4 regions of the Sphingobacterium thalpophilum genome follow, and region 2 is predicted to be linked to each of the others. Evidence: riboswitches for the same ligand, from Rfam matches in the RefSeq annotation. Region 2 holds a riboswitch; each other region holds the start of a gene.
What was found. Region 2 has a riboswitch for thiamine pyrophosphate ahead of AACH28_RS13795 (TonB-dependent receptor domain-containing protein). Riboswitches for the same ligand answer to the same signal wherever they lie in the genome.
Positions count from the first base shown of each region.

Region 1: another riboswitch for thiamine pyrophosphate. It lies ahead of thiS (sulfur carrier protein ThiS); the one in region 2 lies ahead of AACH28_RS13795 (TonB-dependent receptor domain-containing protein).
Region 3: another riboswitch for thiamine pyrophosphate. It lies ahead of thiM (hydroxyethylthiazole kinase); the one in region 2 lies ahead of AACH28_RS13795 (TonB-dependent receptor domain-containing protein).
Region 4: another riboswitch for thiamine pyrophosphate. It lies ahead of pnuC (nicotinamide riboside transporter PnuC); the one in region 2 lies ahead of AACH28_RS13795 (TonB-dependent receptor domain-containing protein).

Region 1 is NZ_CP151087.1:125,270-128,459, reverse strand. It holds gene AACH28_RS00525 (family 78 glycoside hydrolase catalytic domain) at 1-1,388, opposite strand, end outside; TPP riboswitch at 1,549-1,644, shown strand; gene thiS (sulfur carrier protein ThiS) at 1,704-1,910, shown strand; gene thiC (phosphomethylpyrimidine synthase ThiC) at 1,962-3,190, shown strand, end outside.
Region 2 is NZ_CP151087.1:3,110,318-3,113,507, reverse strand. It holds gene AACH28_RS13795 (TonB-dependent receptor domain-containing protein) at 1-1,579, opposite strand, end outside; TPP riboswitch at 1,634-1,759, opposite strand; gene AACH28_RS13790 (amidohydrolase family protein) at 1,988-3,163, shown strand.
Region 3 is NZ_CP151087.1:5,474,172-5,477,361, forward strand. It holds gene thiD (bifunctional hydroxymethylpyrimidine kinase/phosphomethylpyrimidine kinase) at 1-97, opposite strand, end outside; gene thiE (thiamine phosphate synthase) at 94-726, opposite strand; gene thiM (hydroxyethylthiazole kinase) at 716-1,519, opposite strand; TPP riboswitch at 1,602-1,694, opposite strand; gene AACH28_RS24140 (VanW family protein) at 1,757-2,599, opposite strand; gene AACH28_RS24145 (hypothetical protein) at 2,725-3,190, opposite strand, start outside.
Region 4 is NZ_CP151087.1:1,530,359-1,533,548, forward strand. It holds gene AACH28_RS07040 (acyl-CoA dehydrogenase) at 1-868, opposite strand, end outside; gene pnuC (nicotinamide riboside transporter PnuC) at 855-1,472, opposite strand; TPP riboswitch at 1,529-1,673, opposite strand; gene AACH28_RS07050 (malate:quinone oxidoreductase) at 1,688-3,187, opposite strand.

The DNA of each region.
Region 1 (3,190 bases), 2.8 Mb from region 2:
TGTCCAATGGCGGGCACATCACTATGCATAAAATAAGCGGTCACAGCCGAACTATCCAATGCAATTGCCGCACTGCTGCTAACCTCGACATAACGAAACCCTTTGTAACCGAACTTGGCCATAAACTCATCATCCCGACCACTTAAGGTCAATATATCGGTCTGAAAGGGCTCCTTTTCCTTATCGCCCCGATAATAAACATCAATATTGGACTGATCAAGATGCCCATCCGCCAACAACCGCTCACCATGCTTGATACGCAGCATAGTACCCGCAGCTCCTTTCACCTTAATTTTTGTAATCCCGGCCATATTCTGGCCCATATCAAACACATAGGTACGTTGGTCTATCTTTGTCACTGATTTCGGCTTATAGGACTTCACGAGCCGAATCGGTACCATCTGTTGGGAAACGATATGTGCAGATGGCGCATTTCTATACTGAACAGCCTGCCAGGCCGAATCATCGTATTTTGGTTTATCCCAGTTGGGTATTTCCAGTCTTGCATCGTAATGCTCACCAGTGTAAATATTATTATAGGTGATTGGTCCTGACGCTGTCTTCCACTGCTTATCCGAAACAATGGTTTCCGTCGTTCCATCTGTATAAACGATTTTCAGTTCTAAACAGAATGTTGGCCGGGCCCGCCATGGTGCTTTATCAAAATTCCAAACGGCCAGTGGTTGATGATTATACCAGCCATTCCCCAAAACAACGCCAATGGCGTTCTCTCCTTTTTGAAGCTGCTGGGTTACGTCCGTCACGACATACAATGTCCGTCGGTCAAATCGAGTATACATTGGATCCAGACGATGGTCGCCAACGCGCTGGCCATTAATGGAAAGTTCATATAATCCTGCTGCGGCAATATATGCGCGGGCAGATTTTATCTGCTTATTTGCCTTAAATTCTGTTCTAAAATAAGGCGTTTCTCGCGCATGAATATCCTTATTGTCGCTGATCCATTTTCCTTTCCAAAGGTCCATTCCCATCATGCCCGTTTCGAACGATGCTATTTCTGAACGTGTTGATACACCATCCTTATCCCATACTTTAACCTTCCAGAAGTACTTGGTCTGTGGCTTTAACTGTGCGCCATTATAGGACACTAACATAGCCGAGCTGAACTGTTTGCCACTATCCCAGTTATCTTTGGTCTCTCGCAGCAGTGCCAGCGAATCTTGCCCTAAAAAGATCTGATAAGCCTGTTGTACCGCACCTTTACGTTGGTCCTCAAGTCGCCAGCTAAGTCTTGGGTGAATTGCATCAATACCCAATGGATTGACCAAATGTTCGCATGTCAACTGCACGGCGCTGCAGTTGTTTTTAGGTTGGGCATAAGTGTTGCTAGCGATACACAACAATGTTGTCAATAAAATCCTACGCATTAAAAGATACTATTCTTGGTGGTTGTTAAATTGTTTTAGCTGATTCAAAAAACTAATATATCAAATATTTCCCACATACTGACCTGTACTTTCCTGTACAATAAACCCAAGTCTGCAAAATAAAATTCTTGCAACTTTCATAAAAATAACCTTATCTTAGTCACAACTTTAGGGGTGTCTGCTCGTGCAGGCTGAGATTTTACCCTTAGAACCTGATCCGGATCATACTGGCGTAGGGAAAAGTGAGCTGTCTACAAGGTGCATTGCTGTGCCTTTGTGTAGCCATTCCTAAAGTTTTACCAAAAAAATTAAGGAATGGAACTTACAATAAACCATCAGATTCGATTTTTCGACCCCTCGCTTACTTCATTGGAAGGCTTGTTGCTTTTGGAATTATCCGGCCAAACTCAGGGCGTGGCTGTAGCTATTAACAACAAAGTCATACCCAAAAAGGACTGGGCTACGACACCACTAAAACCGCACGATCAGATTATTTTAATCACCGCGTCCCAGGGCGGATAGCTATTCCCCAAAAATCAATCGAACCGAGTAATTCACCCCAATAAGAAAAAAATGACAGCTGAAAAAATTACGCAATCGCCCTTTCCAAATGCAAAGAAAATTTTTGTATCCGGAAAACTATTTCCTATTCAAGTCGCTATGCGTCAAATCTCCTTGAGTCCAACCAAATTAACGAATGGAGAAGTAGAAATTAATCCCCCGGTAACAGTCTATGATACTTCTGGACCATATACCGATGACACCATCCATATCGATATCCGAAAAGGCCTCCCGCGCCTTCGCGAACAGTGGATCTTAGATCGTCAGGATGTCATACAGCTGCCTGGCATCAGCTCTGAATATGGACAAAAACGCCTTTCTGATTCAACGTTGGATGAACTCCGATTCGCGTATAGCCATAAACCGAAAGTAGCCTCTCCAGGTAGTAATGTTACCCAATTACATTATGCTAAGCAAGGCATCATTACCCCAGAAATGGAGTACGTTGCTATCCGTGAAAACCAACGTATCGAGCAGCTCACGACCAGTACCCCCGGAATGGATCATCAGCATAAAGGACAGAATTTTGGTGCCAGAACACATGATAAAGCAATTACACCAGAATTTGTCCGTGAGGAAATCGCTGCCGGAAGAGCAATCATCCCCAATAATATCAATCACCCTGAAAGTGAACCCATGATTATCGGGCGCAACTTTCTTGTTAAAATTAATGCCAATATTGGCAATAGTGCTGTAAGCTCAAGTATAGAGGAAGAAGTTGAGAAAGCAGTATGGGCCTGTCGTTGGGGAGCCGATACCATCATGGACCTATCCACTGGCAAAAATATTCACGAAACCCGCGAATGGATTATCCGTAACTCGCCCGTTCCAATCGGTACAGTACCGATCTATCAGGCGCTCGAAAAAGTGAAGGGGGTGGCCGAGGACCTTACCTGGGAAATATTCAAAGATACCTTGATTGAACAGGCCGAACAGGGTGTTTCGTACTTTACCATACACGCCGGCGTACTGCTTCGTTATATCCATCTCACCGCTTCTCGAGTAACGGGAATTGTCTCCAGAGGAGGGTCTATCATGGCCAAATGGTGTCTTTTCCACCACAAAGAGAACTTTCTCTATACCCATTTTGAGGAGATCTGTGAGATTATGAAGCGATATGATGTTGCTTTTTCACTTGGCGATGGTCTCCGTCCAGGAGCCATTGCAGATGCAAACGATGCTGCTCAATTTGCGGAGCTAGAAACACTGGGCGAGCTCACCAAGATCGCCTGGAAACACGA
Region 2 (3,190 bases):
CTACATTCCGATATTGAATATCGGCCATTAATATCCACTTGTCTAGTTTGTAATCGACCTTTAAGAAATTACTGAAATCATTTTTTTGTGATTTCCCGAAGTAATATTTGTCGTCAAGAAAACCGGTTGATGCATATTGTGCCCAAATCACCTGGCCATAATGTTTTCCTTTGTATTGATTATAAGCTCCACCCCAAGTAATTTCAAGCTGATCATTCGGTCTGTAATTTAGGGCATAGGTCACGCCATAAAAATAATTATCAAGCCATCTCCTACGGACGAGATCTGTTTTTTGTATGGTATCTTTACCAATGATGACGTTAGGCAAACCGTATTTACTTAGTTTATCTCCCGGTCTCATTTCTTCATAGTAACCATAACCTCTTGTATAGTGTAGGGCTGTATTGAGTGTCAATTTGTCGTTCAGGATATTGGTATAATGAAGTTGATGATGTTTCTGCGTATAATTATCTGTTTGATTTTGATACGTATATAGATTATAATTCCGGCCAGCGTTCATGAAACGATCCTTCTCTGCGCCCGAGATTTCGAGTGCATTATCTGCATAGTCATCCATGCGCGATCGATCGCCAGTAATCAATGGTTCAGGAACGCCATTCCAGGCTTGATATGTCTTTTCTTTTCCCCAGAATACAATTCCTTTTAAAATATGTTTCTTGCCATAATAGCCTCCATCCACATAGAAAGACTGTAAGTCTGAACTACCTCTCTCGATATAACCATCGCTACTGATTCGAGATAATCTGGCATTGAAGGCAAATTTGTCGTTAATTAGTCCGGTACCTACCTTGACTGTATTTTTCCAGGTATTGTAGGAGCCAAATGAATTGTTGAGTTCTGCGTAAGGGGTTTCGACTAACGTATTGGACTGAATATTTAATGAGGCTCCAAATGATCCGGCACCATTCGTCGAAGTCCCAATACCACGCTGAACTTGGATGCTCTCAGTAGAAGAGGCAAAGTCGGGAAGGTTTACAAAAAATGAACCCATACTCTCCGCATCATTTAAAGGGATTCCATTTAATGTTACGTTGATTCGTTGATTATCCGATCCCCTGATTGTCATTCCGGTATAACCTATGCCTGCACCGGCATCGGAATTGACCTGCACGGATGGAGTCTGATTTAAAAGGAATGGGATATCCTGGCCGAGGTTGCTACGCGTTATTTCTTCTTTGGAGATGTTTTTAAAGGTTGTAGGAGCATTTCTTTTGGCACGGGTAGATTGAACAAGCACCTCTTCCATTTGAATTGTACTAGGTTCTAACGCTACCGTAAGCTCCAAATTGTCTTTAACATCCACATTTTGGCTCCATGTTTTATATCCAAGAGAAGATACCTGGATCTGGTGCTTACCTGTATTGATACGATATAGTTTAATCAGCCCATTTTTGTCCGATTGGCCAGCAAAGGATGCTTGTCCATCTATGGATATGGAAACATACTGTAAGGGGGTCTGATTGGTATTGTCTACAGCTTTAATTGTCAGATTGTGTTGCGCAATGGCAATTTGGCTTGAAATAGTAGCTAAGGAGCTACAAATCAAAAATTTGATCATGGTAATGTATTTTGTTTGAGTTAAACAAATCATAGCAAGGGGTTACTATGACCGCACTATTTAACTAACCTCTCCCTACGCCAGCATTATCTGGATCAGGTGTACAGAATTTAATCTGTTGGGTATAATCTCAGCCTTTATTTGTGTTCCTGACAAAACAAGGCACCCCTATTCGATGCTGCGAATATATAAATTTAAAATTGAAATGAAGTATAAAGAAGTAATTTATGACAAATGAAAAAGAGCGGATTTGCGGTATTATTTCTTTTTGGTTAAAAATTTGTGCAAATTGTTGTTTTTGGTATTTATTGTTCTTTTTAGGTACCTTGGCATGAATTTTTCTACTAAAGGTATGTATTCATACAGGTCAAAAAATTTTAGTTACTAAATTGATAGTGAGGAGATAAAATGTTAAAATATTTAAGCGCTAATTATATTCTGCCGATTACTTCAATGCCAATAAAAGACGGTATTGTTTCGGTAGATGAGGAGGGGGTAATTCAAGGTATCTATGACCCAACTTCATTTACACCTTCAGATAAAACGAAGGTTGAGAGATATGAAGGAGTGATAATTCCAGGTTTTATCAATGCACATTGCCACATTGAATTGTCGCATATGAAAGGTATTGTTCCTAAAGGTACGGGGCTTCCGAGCTTTCTCAGTAAGGTGATGACAACGCGGTCGGCATCGATGAAAAAAATAGATGACGCTATGGCCAAAGCCGATCGAGATATGTACGAAAATGGTATTGTCGCAGTCGGAGATCACGCCAACACTGATAATTCTTCAAAATTGAAGGAAGATTCACAGATATTATATCACACATTTGTGGAGGTGCTCGGAATTGAACCTGAAGAAGCTGACTTTAAGTTAAAGGAGGCTAAATCGTTGACCCAAGAGTTTAGGAATGGGCATGTATCCATTACTCCGCACGCTCCCTATTCTTGTTCGAAGGTCCTTTTTAAAAAATTCAAGAAGATGGTTCCGGAAACAAATATTATCAGTATTCACAATCAAGAAAGTGAAGAGGAGAATAAACTGTTCCGTTATAAAATGGGTGAGTTCTTGGACTTTTATAAAAGTATAGGAAAAAATGCTGATGCGATTAAGGCGCAGGCAAGAAATTCGATTCAGTCTTATCTTCCTTATTTGCCTTATCCAAATAAATTATTGTTGGTTCATAACACCTATACCTCTCTTAAAGATTTGGATTTCGTAGAACGTATGGATCGTGATGTGATGTGGTGTCTCTGTCCAAAGGCCAACCTTTATATTGAGGGAACATTGCCAAAGGTTCAGAATTTTATGAATGCCGGACAGCGTTTAGTAATCGGAACGGACAGTTTAGCTTCAAACGATACATTGTCCATTTTGGAGGAGCTAAAGGTATTGCATGCGCACTTTGAGGATCTGGATTTCTTGCAGACTATTCAATGGGCTACAATCAATGGTGCTATCGCGTTGAACATTGAGGATGAATTTGGCTCCCTTGAAGTGGGTAAAAAACCTGGGATTGTGTTGTTGCAAGGTATGGAACACATGCGCCTAAATGAAGATGTTAAGGTAAAACGTTTAGCGTAGTATTTAATTCCCCAAAACTTCTGTACT
Region 3 (3,190 bases), 2.4 Mb from region 2:
TGGTTTTGGTATCTGCTTGTATACCTGCACCACCGCTACCATCGAACCCTGCAATGCTGAGTACGGTAGGGACGCGGTATTTTTTATCTTTTGTCATTTTAATAGTTCTTTTAGTTGTGCACTGGCAGCTCTGGGATCTTGACTTTGGCATATGGTCGAAACGACTGCAATGGAGTCTGCACCGGCGTTCCAGGTTTCTTCTGCTGTTTGTAAATTCATCCTTCCGATTGCGATCAATGGTTTTTCCGTCCTACTCCGAAGTTGTTTTAAACCTGCAATTCCCCATTCAGTAACCGTATCTACTTTTGTTTTCGTAGAAAAAATGGGGCTTACACCAAGGTGGTCGACGGCGTACATTTGTTGACTTTCCAGTTGTTGCATGTCTTCTATGGACCAGCCTATCGTTAATTTATCACCATATTTTTCGCGAATAGCGAGCGGTTGCAAATCATTTTGACCCACATGTACTCCCCATGCCTCGATTTGGGCAGCGATTGCTACGGCATCATTGATCACGAGCGGAATACCATAATGATCGGTCAGTTTTTTTAAACGGATGGCTTTATCCAAAAATGTGGCCGGATCGTCAGCTTTTTCGCGCAATTGTATAAGATCGACTCCACCAATAATAGCTTCTTCGGCAACATTGAGCCAATGTTGAGGATAGCAGTCCCGCTCAGAAATGACCAAATATAGCGGGTAGGGAAAAAGCGGATTAATGCGCATAGCGTTTGATCTTGAGCTTCGATTTGAGGCGTTCTGCATTGAGCTGATAGAGTTCATCGTAGAGATTCAATTGCAGGGTACCCGGGCCAGCTGCTGTTTGGGCAGCGAGTTCTCCCGCTAAGCTCAAAATGGATACACCGGCAACAGCTGCTTCAAAATAGTGGTCTGTAACACCTAGAAATGCACCAATAAGCGCAGTAGCACTACAGCCAAGTCCAGTTACCTGTGTCATTAAAGGGTTGCCATTAAAAACTTCAACCCGGTATTGCTGTGAAAGAATATAGTCTACTTCTCCAGAAATACAGATAATGGAGCCGGTTTGCTCTTGTAATAATTGGCCAAATCGGAGGGCATCTTTACTTGCTGTCGTGCTGTCGACTCCTTTTGTGTTCGGTTGGTTGAAATTGTACAGCGTCATGATTTCTGATGCATTTCCACGAATAACCGTTGGTTTGAGATCCAGTAGATTGGATAATAAATCGTTGCGGAATGCCGATATCCCAGCACCAACAGGATCAAGTACCCATGGCCGTCCAATGGTATTGGCATGTTCGGTAGCAACAAGCATAGCTTCTGCAGTATCTTCACTCAAGGTGCCGATATTAATGACAAGAGCTTGTGCAATATCGACAACCTCGCGTACTTCTAATGGACTGTGTACCATCACAGGGGACGCTCCTAAGGCTAAAAGTGCGTTGGCAGTATTGTTCATCACGACTAGGTTTGTGATGTTGTGTACAAGGGGTTTTTCGACCCTCAGCTGTTCTAATAAATTGATAATTGAATCTTCCATTCTTTTTACATATGCTAAGATGTACTGTGTGGCCTTGGAGGGAAGAAGAGCGATAGCCTGTGCAGTAAAGGAATATGCTGTACAGTGGATTTTTGCTTTTCCCTACGCCGGTATAAACCGAATCAGGTTCAAAGGGACTATCTCAATTCTATACAGAATACCCCCAAAGCCAGACCAAACTTAAACAAAAAAGAGGACTTTTCATATCCATCATTTTTCGATCATTAGCTTGTTGAATTAATCGGCCGGATTTTGATCGGCACTAATTTCAATATATTCAACAGGGGTATAGGTAACCCGGGCAAAATTTTTGGTCAAGAGTTCTGTCTCTAAAACTTTTCCACCCTGAAACTTTAAAAACTTCTCGCGCCAAATCTCATTTTTACGAAAGAACTGATTGTCTATTTTAAGAAATTGATGTTCTTTTTCAAAGATATGGTACGCAAAATCCAGTTCTTGATCGATCCTCAATTCACCTTCTAAACATTTGTCTGTGAACCAGAGATTTATTTGAAAGGTGTAAGGCGTGTTGTTGGTGAATTGATAGTCGCGATAATTATAAAAGACGGTAGCTCCACTACCGAATGGCAAAACACGGCCATCGTCAGGAAAAGGGTCAAAAGAGTGGTGATAACGTTCATTGACGTTGAGTGGACTATGGATAACAAGCCAATGGATGAGGTTGGATATTTGACAGATTCCACCGCCAATACCCGCTCTTGCTTCACCAAAGGATAACTCCATGCCGGGCAGATACCCTTTCTTTACGGTGGGGAGCCCCACGAGTTTACAAAATGAAAAGGTTTCCTTCGGTCTGATCAGAATGCTATTAATCTGTGCTGCTGCAATTTTTAGGTTGGTAACTTTGTTAATCTGCAATTGCATATTATTTTCGCCCAGTTTTTTTAATAAGACAGACTGATGCTTTTTAATACGAAAGGGAAGTTTTTCAGCTGATTTAGCTGTGCTGTATTTCTTATTATCAAATAGCCAAACGGCTTTGCGCCGCACTCTTCTCGCCCATACAGCAATAAAATAGAGTATGGGATGGTGTTGACTGATCAGTTTTCTTTTTCTCAATTTGACGTTTATGTATCGCTATCAAAATTAGTGCAGAAATGTGTTTTTTGCCGTGTTTTGTCGCATATTTTTTTATCAAAATCACGAATCTTATAGTCTGAGCTTGGTGCAGTTTTTCAGTTCGTTTAGTTGGTTTTCTTTACCTGTATGTATTTTGCTGTTAACTTTCCCTCCTTGTTATAGATCAAGCTTTCGTAGGTACAGTTTCCGAGGTCTTTTACAATAGATTTTTGTTGTAATACACCCTCATAATAAAACTCATCAATCGTTTCGTTGGCTCGGTATGATCGCTTGATTTCGGCTGTCAGTCGATTGCTTTGATCGAAGGTTTGGCGTAGTGAGTAGTCACTTGTTTCCGGACTATCATACTGATAGCGGACGCGACTTTCTCTTTGATCATTTCTACCCGAAATCTCTTCAGTAATTCGATTCTGTTGATCATAACTGTAAATGGTCCAGTCTCTCCGTTGATAGACAAAATGAATGGATTCACTTTTTATAACCTGGAGTTTACTGTTCAAGTGATAAATCATCGCCGATTCAAATGTAGGATCGTAGGAAACAATGGCATTTGGAAGATACCGGTAAATT
Region 4 (3,190 bases), 1.6 Mb from region 2:
AAGAAAGAGCGGCCAAATTCATTATTTCCTCCCTCCGATTCGCATAATCTTGCTGAAATTCATCGAGTACCCTAAACGCTTCTTTACTTTCAGTTTTCTCCCATTTGGATTGATTGCTTTTTAACACAAATAGTTTTTCGATTAAATCCAAAAAGCGCTTATACATTCCCGTAAAGTTGGCCAGTAAAGTCAATTCCGCAAAAGGCATAAAGGGATATTGATACAACAGCTCGCGACGTGTACTTTTTGCCGCATCAATCTCAAAAGACTGCCTGCTATCAACGAGAACGTCTTCCAGCGAAAAAGAATGCGAAGCTGTAGCTTCCAATCCAAATGTATCCCAGTCATAGTGAATCAGTACATGATCCCGATCGACAAAAAATGATTTTATCAGCGGTTCACCTTTTTCGTCCAAAACGGGTTTTCCCGCCTCCTGAATTGCGGCATTTAATGTGAAGTGCGTCAAATGTGGCGCTCCGGTAGCATATCTCCAGAAACCACGGAGTCGATAGTGGTCCCCTTCACGCGTAGCAGTACCAGATGCCTGTCCACTCCCCCCGAAACAAACCCGATCCGTTTCGAAAATTTGATTTCCTATAAGGGGATCAATAAAACCGACAAAGAGATTTGCTCCTGAACATAAAGTTACTGTCCAGGCTAATCCCCCATCCCAATAAGCCAGATCAGCCAATAAGCTGAGTCCTTCAGGTACACTTAACCCCAATCCACCTAATGCACGGGGAACCCAAATCTTAAACCACTTCCGACGGTAAATCAGATCCAGTTGTCCATCTGACAACGTTTTCTGCTGAATTCCTTTTGCCTGATTATCTTTCAGTATAGCGATATCTTCGCTATTGAATTGCATATCTTTCTTCACGTATTATTCTCCTCCAATTAAAATACCCACTAAATGCCATAACAAATAAAAATAACGTCAAGCCCGAATAAAGAAACAGCCCTTTATGGATCAGCAAAGGAATTGCCATCAGATTACTGATATTCAACAATATCCAATTTTCTATCTTCCGCTTTGCCAATAACCACATCCCTGCCCAAGCTGTACAGGAAACGGCAGAATCCCAAAGCGGTACATCAGAATCCGTTAAGTGTACCAATCCGAAATAAAACAACAGAAAACCGACAGCACATATGCCACCTACTATCCACCATTCTTTCGGCTCACAGTGTGTTATGGGCGTAGCTACATCACGACTATATTTCCAATAGATCCAGCCATAGATGCTCATGATCAAATAATAGAGATGTAGCAATATTTCGGCATATAGTTTCGCATGGAATAATACGTAAACAGAAATTAAGATACCAATAATCCCAAAAATGTAATTGATCGATTTATTTTGCCGGGAAAACCAAACTTGTAAAACACCAAAAGATACCCCCAACCATTCCGCAATGGTGGCCTGTTGAATCTGTTTTACAAAAGCTTCGAAAATTGTTTCAGAAGTCATCGCCTTGTTTATTATTTCGTGTCATTCATAATAAACCTATGGGAGAGAAACGGCTATTTTTTATTGAAATTAAATCCCTACGCCAGCATTACCTGGATCAGGTATATAAAAGCGATTGTACAAGGAGGTACAATCGCCTTTATTGGGTATAATCTCAGCCGAGAATGACCACGGTCATTCCAAGCACCCCATAAGTATATTTTCTGTCGAATTGATTATTCTATATCAATCAATTTCAACGCTTTGTGCGTACGCGTACGCGTTTCTTTACAAAGTTGCGCATCATCGTTCAATGATTTCCCGTGTGAAGGGATCATTTCACGTAGTTTTTTACGGTATTCATCTGATTTGGCACGTTCAGGGAAACATCTCTTCAACAAGCTGATCATAATAGCTACTGACGTCGAAGCTCCAGGAGAAGCTCCTAATAGCGCAGCAATAGAACCATCGGCACTAGAAACGACCTCTGTACCAAATTCTAAAATTCCACCTTTCTTTTCATCTTTCTTGATGACCTGAACACGTTGTCCTGCTTTCTCGATAACCCAATCCTCCAATTTAGCTGTAGGCATAAATTGTTTTAAAGACTCCAGTTTATCTTTTGGTGACTTCATGACTTCAGTAATAAGATACTTCGTCAACGGTAAGTTGTCAAGTCCGGCTGATAACATCGGACGGATATTGGACAATTTGATAGAAGCCGGTAAATCGAAGTAAGACCCCTGTTTTAAGAATTTAGTTGAGAAACCTGCATATGGTCCAAACAATAACGCTTGCTTGCCATCAATATAACGTGTATCTAAGTGCGGTACAGACATTGGAGGCGCACCGACAGAAGCTTTACCATACACCTTCGCATGGTGTGTATTAATGATCTCTTCATTCACACAACGCAGCCATTGGCCTCCCACCGGGAATCCGCCATAGCCTTTCGCTTCGGGTATTCCAGATTTTTCCAACAATAACAACGAGTGCCCACCGGCTCCAATAAATACAAATTTTGCCTTGATTTCTCGCTTTGTTCCTGTCTTTAAATCTTTGACTTCCACTTCCCAGCGACCGTCATCTTCACGTTCGATGTCAATTACTTCGTGGTTTAAGGAAATCGAAATATTTTCTTTATTTTCAAGATTAGCGATCAAATCACGTGTCAACGACCCAAAATTTACATCAGTGCCCAGATCCATTTTTGTCGCCGCGATTTTTTCGTCTGCCGCACGTCCTTCCATCATCAATGGAATCCACGATTTCAACAATGCTGTATCTTCGGTATATTCCATCCCTTTGAACAAGTTTTGGGTCGTTAGTGTTTCCCATCTTGTCTTTAGAAATTTAGCGTCTTTTTCACCAAAAACCGCACTCATGTGTGGAATACTACGGATAAAATTTTCAGGTTGGGCAATAATGCCTTTATCAACGAGGTAGGACCAAAATTGCTTAGAGACTTCAAATTGCTCGGCAATTTTCACTGCTTTATCAATCTTGACAGAACCATCTTTCTGTTCGGGGGTATAATTTAACTCGCATAAAGCAGAGTGACCCGTGCCAGCATTATTCCATGCGTCAGAACTTTCAGCAGCCACAACATCCAAACGCTCAAGAATTTCAATATTAACGTCTGGGCTTAATTCATTGATTAGAGTACCCAAAGTAGCACTCATAATACCGGCGCCGATCAGAACAACGTCAACTTCTTTATTTGATTTTTTGCTCATGTT